DNA from 4 places in the Symbiobacterium ostreiconchae genome. Region 3 is predicted to be linked to each of the others. Evidence: riboswitches for the same ligand, from Rfam matches in the RefSeq annotation. Region 3 holds a riboswitch; each other region holds the start of a gene.
The links. Region 3 has a riboswitch for S-adenosylmethionine ahead of ACZ5UM_RS06260 (methionine ABC transporter ATP-binding protein). Riboswitches for the same ligand answer to the same signal wherever they lie in the genome.

Region 1 (3,621 bases), 1.5 Mb from region 3:
GGTGGGTGGAGGAGCTGGACAGCGCCCACCCGGTCCGTGTGCAGTTTGAAGAGGCCATCGCCGAGGCGCTGCAGGGCATCCAGAAGATCCGGGACGTCGACGCGGCGGTGGAACGCCTGAGCTCGTACGAGTTCATGGCCGCCGTCAACCTGCAGTCGATCGACATGGGATCCGGCGTCGCCCACGTGCAGACCGAGGCCCGGGACGATCTCTACTATCAGGTGCTGGAGGAGATCACCGGCGTGCCGCTGGAGGGCAAGCACACCATGGTCCGGCTCCTCCGGGAGTACGCCCAGGCCAAGCGGGAGTACGACAAGATCAAGGACGCCCTGGAGGAGGTGAAGGCCACCGGATACGGCGTCGTCACGCCGGCCATCGAGGACATCACCTTCGAGGAGCCCGAGCTGGTGCGGCAGGGCATCATGTACGGCGTCAAGCTGCAGGCCACGGCGCCCAGCCTGCACTTCATCCGGGCCGACATCTCGGCCGAGGTCACGCCGATCATCGGCACGGCCAAGCAGGGCGAGGAGCTGGTGCAGTACCTGCTGGAGCGGTTCGAGGACGACCCGCGCCAGCTCTGGGAGTTCGACATCTTCGGCAAGTCGCTGCACGAGCTGGTGCAGGAGGGCATCCGGGCGAAGCTCCACCGCATGCCCGAGGACGCACAGTTCAAGCTCCAGGAGACGCTCAGCCGGATCATCAACGAGGGCTCCGGCGGGCTGATCTGCATCATCATCTAAGCCGGGAGGGGGGCGCAGCCCCCCTCCCGCCGGTTTCCACGCAGGCCTGCTACTTTTTCGTGATCCGCACCTTCCAGACCGCGGGCCCCTGCTCCTCGTACTCCCAGTCGAACTGACCGGTGAGTTCCGCGGCGAACTGGTAGTACAGCGGCTTCGGATCGTGGTCGTTGACGAGCCGCATCGCCTCGCCGGGGGCCAGGGACGCGAAAGTCTGGAAGATGAGCGGGTGCCGCTGCGCGGGCGGAAGAGGCCGCACGTCGACTTCCTTCAGGGTCATGCGCTCACACCACCTTTGTCGGGTCGCTGTGGCCAATGATACCCATGAAGCCGGAATCTTACGTGACGCACGTCACTTCCGCAGGAGGAAATATTGACAGAGGTCCTGGCGCCGTGGTAGTATCGGTGCCAAAGCTGCCACAACTGCATACCGCATGCATCCCACCGGAAGGGTGCTTCCGGCGGGCTCTTATCCAGAGAGGTGGAGGGAACTGGCCCGATGAAACCCGGCAACCCAGGACGCTCGGCGGCGTCTGAAGGTGCCAATTCCACCGGCGGCAGCTGGCCGCCGGAAGATAAGAGAGCGGACGGACGGAGAGATTCGTGCATTGCAGGCCGCTCCCTTATCGGGGGCGGCCTTCCTGGTTCGGCCTCTGCCGCCGCTGTCAGCCGGACTTGGCCCAGACCTCTGCCGCCGGCGTGCGAGTCGTGGGGCGATCGACCGGCGTTGCACCGGGCATGGCGAGCCCTGAGGCATCCATAGAGGTGAGTGAAATCGAGGGGGTGGGGGCGTGAACGCGGCACCGGTTCCGACCTTGCTGTCGCGGCGGCAGTACGCGCGGGTGGCGACGCCGGAGTTCCCGCTGATTCTGGAGAGCGGGCAGACCCTGACCGATGTGACCCTGTGTTACGAGGTGTTCGGCCGGCTGAACCCGGAGGGGGACAACGCCATTCTGGTCTGTCACGCCCTGACCGGGGACAGCCACGTCGCCGGCCGCTACCGGCCGGACGACCCCAAGCCGGGGTGGTGGGACGACGCGGTGGGGCCGGGCAAGGCCCTGGACACGGACCGGTACTGCGTGATCTGCAGCAACGTCCTGGGCGGCTGCCAGGGGTCGACGGGCCCCTCGTCCGTCAACCCCGAAACCGGACGACCGTATGGCCTGGACTTCCCGATCGTCACGGTCCGTGACATGGTGCGGGCGCAGGCCCGGCTGCTGGACCTGCTCGGCGTGCGGCGGCTGCTGGCCGTGGTCGGCGGGTCGCTGGGGGCCATGCAGGCGCTGGAGTGGGCTGCCACATACCCCGACCGGATGCGGGGCATTATCCCCATCGGCGGGGCGGGCCGGTTCCACCCGCAGGGCATCGCCTTCAACGAGGTGCAGCGGCAGGCGATCCTGAACGACCCCGACTTCCGGGGCGGGCAGTACTACGGCACGCCGGGGCCCGTCCGGGGGTTGGCCACGGCCCGGATGCTGGGCATGATCACCTACCGCTCCGACGAGTCGATGTGGGCGCAGTTCGGCCGGGACATGCGGAGCGGAGCAGACCCGCTGCAGCAGGGATTCGCGGTCGCCTACCAGGTCGAGTCGTACCTGCACCATCAGGGGCAGAAGCTGGTGGAGCGGTTCGACGCCAACTCGTATCTCTACCTCACGCGGGCGATGGACCTGATGGACCTCGGCCGGGGCCGGGGCTCCTACGAGGAGGCCCACAGGCGCATCCGGGCCAGGGTGCTGGCGGTGGGCATCCGCTCGGACCTGCTCTTTCCGACGTACCTGCAGCGGGAGACCGTCGCGCTGGTGCAGGCGGCCGGCGGGCGGGCGGAGTACCTGGAGATGGATTCCCCCTGGGGCCACGACGCCTTCCTGGTGGACTTCCATCTGATTGAGGAGCCGATCGGCCGTTTCCTGCGGGAGTTGGAGGAAGAACCCACCCTTCAGCCGTAGACGGTCACGGGGGACAGGTGTATAATTAAGGACATTATACCTGCACCTGATACAGAGGAGGTGGGATCCATGGACAACTCGGGGAAAGCAGGCAAACAGGCTGTTCTGACCACTCGAGTGCAGCGCGGAGCCCACCTCACTAGCCCCTGACCTCGGAATCACACGCGAGTCGTCAGAAGAGGAGGGGCGCTCTTGGGTATTGTCGTGCAGAAGTTTGGCGGCTCTTCGGTCGCCACACCCGAAAAGTACCGCCGGGTGGCCAGGCGCATCGCCTGGAAGAAGAAGCAGGGAAATGACATGGTCGTCGTGGTCAGCGCCCCGGGAGACATGACGGATGAGCTCATCGAACGCGCACGGGCCATCACGGACCGGCCGTCGGCCAGGGAGATGGACGTGCTGCTGGCCACCGGCGAGCAGATCTCCATTGCGCTGCTCACCATGGCCCTGCACGAGCTGGGGGTGCAGGCAGTCTCGCTTACGGGCCCCCAGGCTGGCTTTCAGACCGACGATCACCATCGGGCCGCGAAGATCAAGAACATCGATACCACCCGCATCCGGCGTGAGCTGGCCGAGGGCAAGGTGGTCATCGTCGCCGGCTTCCAGGGCCTCGACGAACACGGCGACATCACGACGCTGGGGCGGGGCGGGTCCGACGCCTCGGCCATCGCCCTGGCGGCCTATCTGAACGCAGACGAGTGTCAGATCTTCACGGACGTCGACGGCGTCTACTCGGCCGATCCCCGCCTGGTGCCGACGGCCAGGCGGCTGGACGAGATCTCGTACGACGAGATCCTGGAGCTGGCCGCGGCGGGCGCACAGGTGATGCAGCTGCGCTCCGTGGAGCTGGCCAAGCAGTACGGGGTGGAGTTTGAAGTACTCAGTTCCCTCGCCCCGCTGCCCGATGAGGGCGGCGAAGAGCGGGGCACGAAGGTGGT
Region 2 (3,621 bases), 1.3 Mb from region 3:
AGCAGGAGCCCCCGCCAGTAGAACTCCTCGAACCACGGGTTGATGAGGGCGAACAGCAGCCAGCCGATCAGGATGACGGGATCGGCCAGCAGGTGCAGGTTCTGCAGCAGGATCGGCAGCGGGATACAACCGACGAGGAGCGCCAGCGCCGTCCAGCCCCCGCCGCCCCGGGCGGGGGCGGTCCACCGGCGGAGTGCGCCGGGCTCCCGGCCGAGGGCGATGGCGGCTCCCAGGAGCCCCCAGTAGAGCAGGACCGTCGGTGCCCAGCCCCAGGCGCCCAGCGCGCGCAGCGCAACCCGGGCAGTGGCGTGGCATGCGGCGATGATGAGGATCGGGGAGAGGATCAGGTACCGGCGGTTCACCGTGGCACCTCCTTCGTGGCGGTGGCACGCGCGTGACATAACAGCATAATATTGTTACGAGGCGGAATTGACAATACCAGGTCTCTGGCGTGCGCCCGCCCGTACGGCGGCGGGGTCGCCTGGCGCGGGATGCGGGGCGGGCTGCGGCGCCGCGGTATGACGGCTTCTGTAACCTTAAGGAACTCGTAAGATATAGGTGAACAGGAAGCAAGGTTCCTGCGGTACGGTAGGGGTATCAAGCTGGATGGAGGATACCCCTGGTGTACAGTCGCAGATGGCTGCTTCCGCTGCTCCTGTTGCTTGCGCTCCCGCTCACCGTCTGGGGTGCGCTGCCGACCGCGGCGGTGGATCCTGAGCGGGACGTGCAGGCGATCGGCCACTGGATCCGGGACCGGCAGGACCCGGCGGCGCCCGCCCCGCAGTCTCCTTTCGCCTGGCCGGCTCCCGGGCACACCGAGATCACGTCGGACTACGGCTTCCGGCTGCACCCGGTGCTGAAGCGGCTCCGGCTGCACGCAGGCGTCGACATCGGCGCACCCGAGGGGGCGGCTGCGGTCGCGTGCTTCGACGGCGTCGTGATCGCCGCAGCAGAGCTCCCGGCTTACGGGCAGGTCGTCGTGCTGGACCACGGAGGGGGGCTGGCCAGCGTGTATGCCCACCTGTCGGCGATCGCCGTGGAGGAGGGCGACCGGCTGCAGCGCGGCGACGAGGTGGGGCGCATCGGCGCGACCGGTCAGGTGACGGGCCCGCACCTGCACTTTGAGCTGTGGCAGGGCGGCGAGCCGGTGGATCCCCTGCGCCTCGCGAACCTGGCGGGCTTGCCCTAGCGAGTGGGGGTTGCTATACTGTCCCCAAACAATTCAATACCCGCTCGATTCATCCAGAGTGGCGGAGGGACTGGCCCCATGATGCCACGGCAACCGCTCCGGCGCGGAGCACGGTGCCAATTCCAGCGGACGACAGGTCCGAGAGATGAAGCGTGCGCAGCAGTCGGCTGTCTGCGAACCCTTCGTTCTCGAAGGGTTCTTTGCGTATGAAGGGGAAGGAGGGAGCGCCATGGCCCGCTTGCTGAACCGGCTTCAGCAGGGCGCATTCTGCGTCACGGTGGAGATCGATCCGCCCAGGGGGGCGAACGTCGCGAAGACGCTGGAGCGGGTGCGGCGCTTCGGCGACCGTGTGGATGCGGTCAATGTGGCCGACTGTCCGATGGCCAACGTGCGGATGAGCCCCATCACCCTGGCCCACCTGCTGCAGCGGGACGGCCAGGTGGAGGCCATCTTTCACCTGACCACCAGGGACCGCAACATCATCGGGCTGCAGGCCGAGCTGCTGGGGGCGGCGGGCCTGGGTGTCCGCAACATCCTGGCCCTGCGCGGGGACAATCCGGAGCAGGGCGACCACCCGCACGCGCGGGGCGTGTTCGAGGTGGACACCATCGGGCTGATCCGGCTCGCCGCCGCGCTCAACCGGGGACAGACGGTCGCGGGCGGCGAACTGGAGCAGGGCACCGACTTCGCCATCGGCTGCGCCTGCAACCCGGCCGCGGCAGATCTGGAGGCGGAGGTCTCCCGGCTGGAAGAGAAAGTGGCGGCGGGGGCGCACTTCGCCCAGACGCAGCCCGTCTACGACCCCCGCCAGGTGGAGCGGTTCCAGGCGAAGCTCGCGGGACGGGTGAGGATCCCGATCCTGTACGGCATCCTGCCGCTGAAGAGCTACGAGTTCGCCGACCGGATGAACCGGACCGTGCCCGGCATCGTCATCCCCGACTGGGCCCTGGACCGCATGCGGGGCCGGGGCGAGGAGGAGGGGCTGCGGCTCGTCGCCGAGCTCCTGCGGGCGATCGGTCCGCACGTCCACGGCGTGCACATCTTCCCGATGAACAGCGCGAAGCGGGCCGTGGCGGTGCTGGACATCATCGACGAACTGGGACTCCGACAGGCCGTCCGGGTGGGGGTGTAGGCAAGCTGCAGCGCACGATTTTCCGACCCGCCGCAGCGGACATCGAAGCCCCGCTGCCCGAGGTGCTGCGCCTTCTGGGCTACCGGGTGGGGCGCACGCGCCTCAGCGGTCGCGATCTGGCGCTGGTGGAGCGGGGCATTGCCCTCGCGCGGGAGGCGTCGAGCCCGGTGGCCAGCGCTGCGTACTGTGCCGTGGTCGTGCAGGGGGACCAGGTGCGTGCCGGCGTGCCGGGGGTCGAATGGCGCTCCCGCAGCCTGGCGCGGCTGCTCGCCGGGGCCGACGGCGTCTCCCTCGTGGCGGCCACCCTGGGTCCCGGCGTGGATGACCTGACGCGGGATCTGTTCGCGCGGGAGGAGTTCGCCCTGGCCACGGTGGTGGATGCGGCGGGCTCGGTTCTGGTGCAGGGGCTGGCCGAGTGGGTGCGCCGGGCGCTGGTCGGTGCGCTGGAAACCGGGCAGGGAGGCGGCGAGGGCGCTGTGAAGCTCACGCCGCTCTACGGCCCGGGGTACGGCGACTGGCCGGTGGAGGAGCAGATCGCGCTGGCGGCGCTGGCCGGCGCGGCGGAGATCGGCCTGCGCTGCACACCGACGTGCTATCTGGTGCCGCAGAAGTCCCTGGTCGGGCTGTTCGGCTGGCTGCCCCCCGGCGGGCGGGAGTGGTCCCCGGTGGGCTGCACCCGCTGCACCCTGGAGGACTGCCCGTACCGGGTGCGGGGGCGGTAGCGGCCGGACCGGACGGGGGCTCGCCGGGTGCGCTCCCCGGGATGGGCAAGTCAGCCTTCCACGGGGCCGGGGTCCAGGAGGGCCCGGTGGCTTCCTCGGGCCGGCCGGGCGCTTCCCCGGCTCGGGACGTCAAGTTTTCGACTTCGGAGCCGGGCCGGAAGTGAAAAAGCGGACCTTCCGGGAGGGCCGCGGCAGGGAACGGGGGCGGAGGAGCTGGCCTTCACCCGGGATCGCCGCAGCCGTGAACGCTCTTGGTGACAGAATGCGGCTTGCAAGTTGACGTAATGTCCCTGCGTTGCGGGCGTTCGTGGGGTACCGGGCGTTCGCCCGGGCTGGCCGGGTGGCGCCCCGGGGATGGGAACGCCGGGTTTTCGACTTCGGCGCCCGGATCAAAGTGAAAAAGTGGACGTTCCGATAGCGCGAGGCGAAGGCGTTCGGACCGGCGGGGAGCGATGAAAGGGAGGCGCAGGCGATGAAGCTGGATGAGGTGCTGGGCCGGGGGGTTCTCGTGTTCGACGGCGCCATGGGCACGATGCTCCAGGCCCGGGGGCTGGCGCCAGGGGCGTGCCCGGATGTGT
Region 3 (3,621 bases):
GCCGGGGACACTTCCTGGCGCTGGAGCGCGGCCGGGCGGCCGTGGTGGCGCACGTGGCGGACTGGATGATGCTTAACGCATGAACCAAAATACCCACAAAGAAATGAGCCTTTCCCCGAATAGGCTATTTCCAGGCAATCCGGTACGATAGTTTGTGACGGCTGTCACTAAAGGCGGGTGGTCGTGTGATCGGGCCGATCCTGCGTCGTGCTGAAGCCGGACGTACACCGACTCGTCGGGAGATACTGCTCATGCTGCGGGCCGAGGCGGACGAGTACCGCAGTCTGCTGGAGGTGGCCGGCAGGATCTGCCGGCAGACGAAAGGTGAGGAGCCGTCACTGCGCTTGCTCGTCGATCTCGAGAACGACGACCCGCAGAGCGTATGTGAGCACGTCGTGAACTCGTGGAACAAGGGGTGCCGGTCGGTGCTGCTTTGCGCCTCGCCGGAGTACGACGCCGTAGAAACGGTCGCCGAGCTGATTCGCGCCATCGCCGCACAGACCGGGATGGAGATCGCCCTCTGCATGGGCGAGCGGCCCTACGACGTCTACGCCCTGTGGCACCAGGCCGGCGCCGCCGAGTACGTGCTGCCGCACGAATCGTGCAACCCGGTGTTCTTCGCGCACCTGCACCCGGGCCAGTCGCCCGCGGACCGGCTCACCCGGACCCTCTGGCTGAAGGGCCTGGGCTACCGGGTCACGGGGGGCATCTGCGTCGGGATCGAAGGCCAGACGGACGAGGATATCGCCGACGACCTGGAGGTCGTGCGCAATGCGGGGCTGAGCGGCGCCGTCGTCCGGTCGGCCTGCGATTCGGCGGACCTGCTGCGGGTGCTGGCCATCGCCAGGCTCTGCCTGCCGGACGCGGACCTGTGGGTGGTCACAGAGGATCCCGTCGTGCAGGCCAGGGGCCTGGGCTGCGGTGCCAACATCCTGCTTATCGCCCACCACGAGGACGCGGGCCCGGAGGCCTCCCGGGTGCTGGCCCCGATGACCTTCGGGTAAGGCACAATTTCAGTGTTGACGGCTGCCGCGGCCCGTGGTATCTTAAGCGTCAACAGCATATCGGATACCGTTGACTCTTATCCAGAGTAGGCTGAGGGACTGGCCCGATGACGCCACGGCAACCGGCACGCTTCCCCGCGTGCAGCGGTGCCAATTCCTGGGGAGGGCTTCTTGCCCTTCCGAAGATGAGAGGCAGCCGGAAGACATCTGTGTGTTCATTCTGTGCGCCTCTTTGTCAGGCGCACTTTTCTATTGCCGAAACGGAGGTAAGTCCTGGTGATTGTGCTCAAGGGCCTCACCAAGGTGTTCAGGCAGAACGGGCAGGAGATCGTGGCCCTGAGCAACGTGAGCCTGCACGTGCCCAGGGGGCAGATCTTCGGCATCCTTGGCCAGAGCGGCGCCGGCAAGTCCACGCTGATCCGCTGCGTCAACCTGCTGGAGCGTCCGACGGCCGGCGAGGTCTGGGTGGACGGGCGGGAGATCACCGGCCTGACCCCCAGAGAGCTGCGGGCGGCACGCCAGGAGATGGGCATGATCTTTCAGCAGTTCAACCTGTTCGATTCCCGCACCGTCTTCGGCAACGTCGCCTACCCGCTGGAGGTGGCCGGCTGGTCCCGGCCCCGCATCCGGGAGCGGGTGGAGGAACTGCTGGCCCTGGTGGGGCTGGCGGACAAGGCCGATGCGTACCCGGCCCAGCTGTCCGGCGGCCAGAAGCAGCGGGTGGGCATCGCCCGGGCGCTGGCCCCGGGACCGAAGCTCCTGCTCTCCGACGAAGCCACCTCGGCCCTCGATCCGGACACCACCCGGTCGGTGCTCTCCCTGCTCCGGGAGATCAACCAGCGGCTCGGGCTGACCATCCTCCTGATCACCCACCAGATGGAGGTTGTGAAGCAGGTCTGCGACTCCGTGGCCATCCTGGAGGGCGGCACGGTGGTGGAGCAGGGCGGCGTGCTGGAGCTCATCGGCCGGCCGGGCTCCCGGCTGCGGGAGCTGTTCTACGAGCCGGCGCGTGAGGCTGCCGTCCGGCTCAACCCCGACGGGGTGCGGGTGCTGCTGTTCTTCGTGGGCGGCTCCGCCGACCAGCCGCTGATCAGCGCCATGGTGCGCCGGTTCCAGGTCGACGCCAACATCGTGCAGGGCGCGATCGAGCGGGTCGCCGGGTCGACGGTGGGCCGGCTGCTGGTGGAACTCACCGGCCGCGCAGAGGATATTCAGGCCGCCCTGCGCTTCCTGGAGGAGCAGGGGGTCTCGCCGGAGGTGATTCCGCATGGCTGATCTGGGGTCGCTGATGCTTCGCATGTCGAAGCTGGGGCCGATGATGCTGGAGGCCACCTGGGAGACGCTCTACATGGTGGGCGCCGCGGCCTTCTTCACGCTTCTCCTGGGCCTGCCCCTCGGCGTGCTGCTGGTGATCACCGCCCCGGGGGGCCTGTGGGAGAGGCCGGCGCTCAACCGCACCCTTGGCGTTCTCGTCAACATCGGACGGTCGACCCCGTTCGTGATTCTGATGGTCGCAGTCAGCCCGCTCACGAGAGCGATCGTCGGCGTTTCCATCGGCACGACGGCGGCCATCGTCCCGCTGGTGGTCGCGGCGGTGCCGTTCATGGGGCGGGTGGTGGAGCAGGCGCTCCACGAGGTCAGCCCCGGCCTGATCGAGGCGGCGCTGGCCATGGGCTCCTCCAACTGGCAGGTGGTCACGAAGGTGCTCCTGGCCGAAGCCCGGCCGTCGCTGGTGCGGGGCACCGCTCTCATGCTGGTCAACGTGGTCGGCTACTCCGCGATGGCCGGCGCCATCGGCGGCGGGGGACTGGGCGACGTGGCCGTGAAGTGGGGCTACGCCCGGTATGAGCATGACGTCATGTACGTGAGCCTGGTGATCCTGGTCATCATGGTGCAGGTCATGCAGTGGATCGGCGACAGCCTGGCCAACAGGTTTACGCATAAATAGCATTTCGGGACAGCAGGAGGTTGAGCGTATGAAGCGTTTCGTGAGTCTCGTACTGGCTTTCGCCCTGGCTTTGGGCGTGTTGGCCGGCTGCGGTGGCGCCAAGCAGTCTCCTGCCCAGGGGGAACAGGGTGCGCAGCAGGCCCCGGAGCAGACCCAGGACCAGGGGCAGGAGCAGACGACGGAGCCGGTCACGCTGAAGGTCGGCGCGACGGTCACGCCCCACTCTGAGATCCTGGAGTTCATCAAGGATGCTGCCGAGGCGGAGGGGATCAAGCTGGACATCGTGGTCTTCACGGACTACGTGCAGCCGAACCTGGCCCTGGCCGACGGCAGCCTGGACGCCAACTATTTCCAGCACGTGCCGTACCTCGAGGACTTCTCCTCCAAGCGCGGCCTGGATCTGGTCTCGGTCGGCGCCGTCCACCTGGAGCCGTTGGGCCTCTACTCGCTGGATCTGACCAGCCTGGACCAGCTGCCTGACGGGGCCACGATCTCCATTCCCGACGACCCCACCAACGGCGGCCGGGCGCTGAAGCTGCTGGCCGACCACGGGCTGATTGAGCTGGCCGAGGGGGTCGGCGTCGAGGCGACGCCCAACGACGTGGTGGCCAACCCGAAGAACCTGAAGATCCAGATGCTGCAGGCCGAGTACCTGCCCCGCAGCCTGCA
Region 4 (3,621 bases), 130 kb from region 3:
GGTCCGCCTGGTCCCGCACCAGCAACACGTAGGCCACCGGCTCCTCAGCCGGGCGCACCCGGCCCAGCAGCCCGGCCACGTGGCTCACGGCGCTCGCCAGGCCGTACGCCGCCAGGGCCAGCAGGCCCCAGAAGAACGGTCCATCCCGCACGGCCGCCCCCTCCTGCCAGCCAGCATATGACGGCTGGAGAGGGGGCGGTTACCTCCACGAAATCTGTCAGAGCCCGGCCATCGGTTAGATTCCGGCCTTCTCCCGCAGAAGCGCCGCGCGGTCCGTCCGCTCCCACGGCAGGTCCAGGTCGGGCCGGCCGAAGTGGCCGTAGGCGGCCACCTGCCGGTAGATGGGACGGCGCAGGTCCAGGTCGCGGATGATCGCGCCCGGGCGCAGGTCGAACGTCTCGCGCACCAGCTGGGCCAGCCGCTCGTCGGGCAGCTTGCCCGTGCCGAAGGTGGTGACCAGGATCGACACCGGCTGAGCCACGCCGATCGCATAGGCCAGCTGGACCTCGCACTTGGTGGCGAGGCCGGCGGCCACGATGTTCTTGGCCACCCAGCGGGCTGCGTAGGCGCCGGACCGGTCGACCTTCGTCGGATCCTTGCCCGAGAAGGCGCCGCCGCCGTGCCGGGCGTAGCCGCCGTAGGTGTCCACGATGATCTTCCGGCCGGTCAGGCCCGTGTCGCCCTGCGGCCCGCCCACCACGAAGCGGCCGGTCGGGTTGATGAGATAGCGCGTGCGATCGTCGATGAGGTTGCGGTCCACCACGTCGAGGATGACGTAGTCGATGACCTCCTTGCGGATCTGCTCCTGCGTCGTGTCCGGGTCGTGCTGGGTCGAGATGACGATGGTGTCGATCCGCTTCGGGCGGCCGTCCTCGTACTCGATCGTCACCTGCGTCTTGCCGTCGGGCCGCAGGTAGGGCAGCGTCCCGTTCTTCCGTACCTGGGCGAGCCGCCGGGCCAGGCGGTGCGCCAGGCTGATGGGCAGCGGCATGAGCTCGGGGGTCTCGTCGCAGGCGAAGCCGAACATCATGCCCTGGTCGCCGGCGCCGATCTCCAGCTCCTTCTCGGTCACCTGCCCCCGCACCTCGATCGCGACGTCCACGCCCTGGGCGATGTCCGGCGACTGCGGATCGATGGCGGTCATCACGCCGCACGTCGAGCCGTCAAAGCCGTACTTGGCGCGGGTGTACCCGATGTCCCGCACCACGTCGCGCACGAGGTTGGGGATGTCCACGTACGCGTGGGTGGTAATCTCACCGGTCACGATGACCAGACCGGTGGTCAGCAAGGTCTCGCAGGCCACGCGGGCCCTGGGGTCAAGCGCCAGGATGGCGTCCAGCACCGCGTCCGAAATCTGGTCCGCCATCTTGTCCGGGTGCCCTTCGGTGACGGATTCGGACGTGAAGAGGTACCGCCCCTTCTGGTCGAACATCAGCTCGTCTACCTCCTCTGTCGGCTTGCAACCGATCAGGCTACATGCACATCAAAACACCCTCTTCGCACACACGAAGAGGGTGGATGACGTCTCGCTTCCCTCTTATCTCCCGGTAGTGTGCCCGGCTGGATGTGGCACCTGGCCTGCGCGCACAGGCTGGTTGCCGAAGCTTCATAGGGCCAGTTCCCTCCGCTTCTCTTGATAAGAGTATTCAGTTGCGTACAGGTTACCACCGCGGGAGGTGGCTGTCAAGGACGACTGCGGGCCGGCTCGCGAGGGCGCCGCCCCTTCTGGAACACGGCGAATGCGGGCAGGTGTCAGCGCATCACGGCGCGTCCACCAGCGCGAACTTGAGCGTGGCCTCTGCCTTCAGTTCGTCGCCCACGAAGGCTTTCCCCTGCCCGACGCCCAGGCCGCGGCGCATGGCCACCAGCTCCACCTCCAGGCGCAGCTGGTCGCCCGGCCCCACCGGCCGCCGGAAGCGCGCGTCGTCGATGCCGGCGAAGAGCGGCACCTTGCCGGCGTTCTCGGGCATCGACAGCACGGCCACCGCACCCGCCTGCGCCATGGCCTCCAGGATCAGGACCCCGGGGAAGATGGGATTGCCGGGGTAGTGCCCTTGAAAGACAGGCTCGTTGACCGACACGTTCTTCACCGCCACCACCCGCTTGCCGGGCTCAAGCTCCAGCACCCGGTCGATCATGAGCATCGGGTACCGGTGCGGGATGATCTCCATGATCTGCTTGATGTCCAGCGGATACGCCCCCTAATCTGCGGGAATTCTTATGTTGAGTATTCCCCAAACCGCCCCCTTCTCCTCTTGACGCCCGCGGCGTCGGCGAGTACCATAACCCTACGGGGTATGGGATTTACGCCGGAGGTGTTGCAGCATGATCACGGTTACCCCGGAAGCCGCCGCGGAGATCGCCCGGCGCCTGCAGGGCCAGCCGGAGAACGTCGGCTTCCGGATTTACGTACAGGGCTTCGGCTGAGGCGGCCCCAGCCTGGGCCTCGCTCTGGAAGAGCCGAGAGACACCGACGTCACCATTGTCGACGGCGACGTGCGCGTCTACCTGGAGCAGCGGGTCGCCCACTGGTTCCAGGGAGCGGAGTTGGGCTTCGAGCAGGATCCGTGGGGCGGAGGTTTCACGTTCAAGCACCCCGACGTGGGGAGTTGCTAGGATCCGGACGGGGAGTGGCTGCACCGCTCCCCGTTTTCGTATGCCCGTTGCAGCATCCGCCTTTGTGCCTGGTCTGCAGGGTCTTTCGGGCATGGTCGTGTAGACTTTGGCACTGCTTGTGAAATCATTCGCGAGAAGAATGGCCAGCCTCCTCCCCGGGGCCTAACATAGGGGATGTACCGGTCGGTGCAATTCATCGCCAAAAACCTGCAGTTCATCGGCGGAAAACAACATTTCGCCGGAATCTGCCTGAATTGCGGCCGGCCAGACCCGGGAGGAGGCCGATCATGACCGCGTGGAGTGGATTCCGACCCGGCCGCTGGCAGCGGCATATCGATACCCGTGATTTCATCCAGCAGAACTACTGTCCCTACGAGGGCGACGCATCCTTCCTCACCGGCCCGACCGAACGGACCCGGGCCCTGTGGGAGAAGGTCTTCGCCATCTTCAAGGAGGAGCAGGCCAGGCGGGCCCCGCTGAAGGTGGACACCCAGACGCCGGCCGGCATCCTCTCGCACCAGCCGGGATACGTGGACAAGGACCTGGAGCTGATCGTCGGCCTGCAGACCGATGAACCCGGCAAGCGGACCTTCTATCCCGCCGGCGGCTGGCGCATGGTCGAGGCCTCGATGAACGCCTACGGCTACGAGGCCGATCCCCGGTGGAAGACCATCTACACCCAGTACCGCAAGACCCATAACCAGGGCGTGTTCGACGCGTACACCCCCGAGATGCGCGCCGCCCGCTCCAACCACATCATCACCGGCCTGCCCGACGCCTACGGCCGCGGCCGCATCATCGGCGACTACCGCCGGGTGGCGCTTTACGGCATCGACCGGCTGATCGAGGAGAAGGAGCGGGAGAAGGCCGCGACGGAGCCCTGGATCATGGACGAGGCCACCATCCGGCTGCGCGAGGAGCTGACCGAGCAGATCAACGCGCTGAAGGAGCTCAGGGAGCTGGGCCGCTGGTACGGCCTGGACCTCGGCCGCCCGGCCGAAAACG

Region 1: another riboswitch for S-adenosylmethionine. It lies ahead of metX (homoserine O-acetyltransferase MetX); the one in region 3 lies ahead of ACZ5UM_RS06260 (methionine ABC transporter ATP-binding protein).
Region 2: another riboswitch for S-adenosylmethionine. It lies ahead of ACZ5UM_RS00045 (methylenetetrahydrofolate reductase); the one in region 3 lies ahead of ACZ5UM_RS06260 (methionine ABC transporter ATP-binding protein).
Region 4: another riboswitch for S-adenosylmethionine. It lies ahead of metK (methionine adenosyltransferase); the one in region 3 lies ahead of ACZ5UM_RS06260 (methionine ABC transporter ATP-binding protein).

Annotation. Positions count from the first base shown of each region.
Region 1 is NZ_AP042454.1:2,799,123-2,802,743, forward strand. It holds gene spoIVA (stage IV sporulation protein A) at 1-740, shown strand, start outside; gene ACZ5UM_RS13555 (DUF2249 domain-containing protein) at 790-1,017, opposite strand; SAM riboswitch class I at 1,204-1,319, shown strand; gene metX (homoserine O-acetyltransferase MetX) at 1,529-2,686, shown strand; gene ACZ5UM_RS13565 (aspartate kinase) at 2,879-3,621, shown strand, end outside.
Region 2 is NZ_AP042454.1:10,446-14,066, reverse strand. It holds gene ACZ5UM_RS00055 (CPBP family glutamic-type intramembrane protease) at 1-362, opposite strand, end outside; gene ACZ5UM_RS00050 (M23 family metallopeptidase) at 623-1,189, shown strand; SAM riboswitch class I at 1,236-1,341, shown strand; gene ACZ5UM_RS00045 (methylenetetrahydrofolate reductase) at 1,419-2,321, shown strand; gene ACZ5UM_RS00040 (hypothetical protein) at 2,384-3,043, shown strand; gene ACZ5UM_RS00035 (homocysteine S-methyltransferase family protein) at 3,516-3,621, shown strand, end outside.
Region 3 is NZ_AP042454.1:1,263,579-1,267,199, forward strand. It holds gene ACZ5UM_RS06250 (alpha/beta hydrolase) at 1-83, shown strand, start outside; gene ACZ5UM_RS06255 (biotin synthase BioB) at 186-1,004, shown strand; SAM riboswitch class I at 1,079-1,196, shown strand; gene ACZ5UM_RS06260 (methionine ABC transporter ATP-binding protein) at 1,281-2,279, shown strand; gene ACZ5UM_RS06265 (methionine ABC transporter permease) at 2,272-2,952, shown strand; gene ACZ5UM_RS06270 (MetQ/NlpA family ABC transporter substrate-binding protein) at 2,981-3,621, shown strand, end outside.
Region 4 is NZ_AP042454.1:1,129,581-1,133,201, reverse strand. It holds gene ACZ5UM_RS05605 (hypothetical protein) at 1-151, opposite strand, end outside; gene metK (methionine adenosyltransferase) at 236-1,432, opposite strand; SAM riboswitch class I at 1,535-1,643, opposite strand; gene fabZ (3-hydroxyacyl-ACP dehydratase FabZ) at 1,761-2,189, opposite strand; gene pflB (formate C-acetyltransferase) at 2,904-3,621, shown strand, end outside.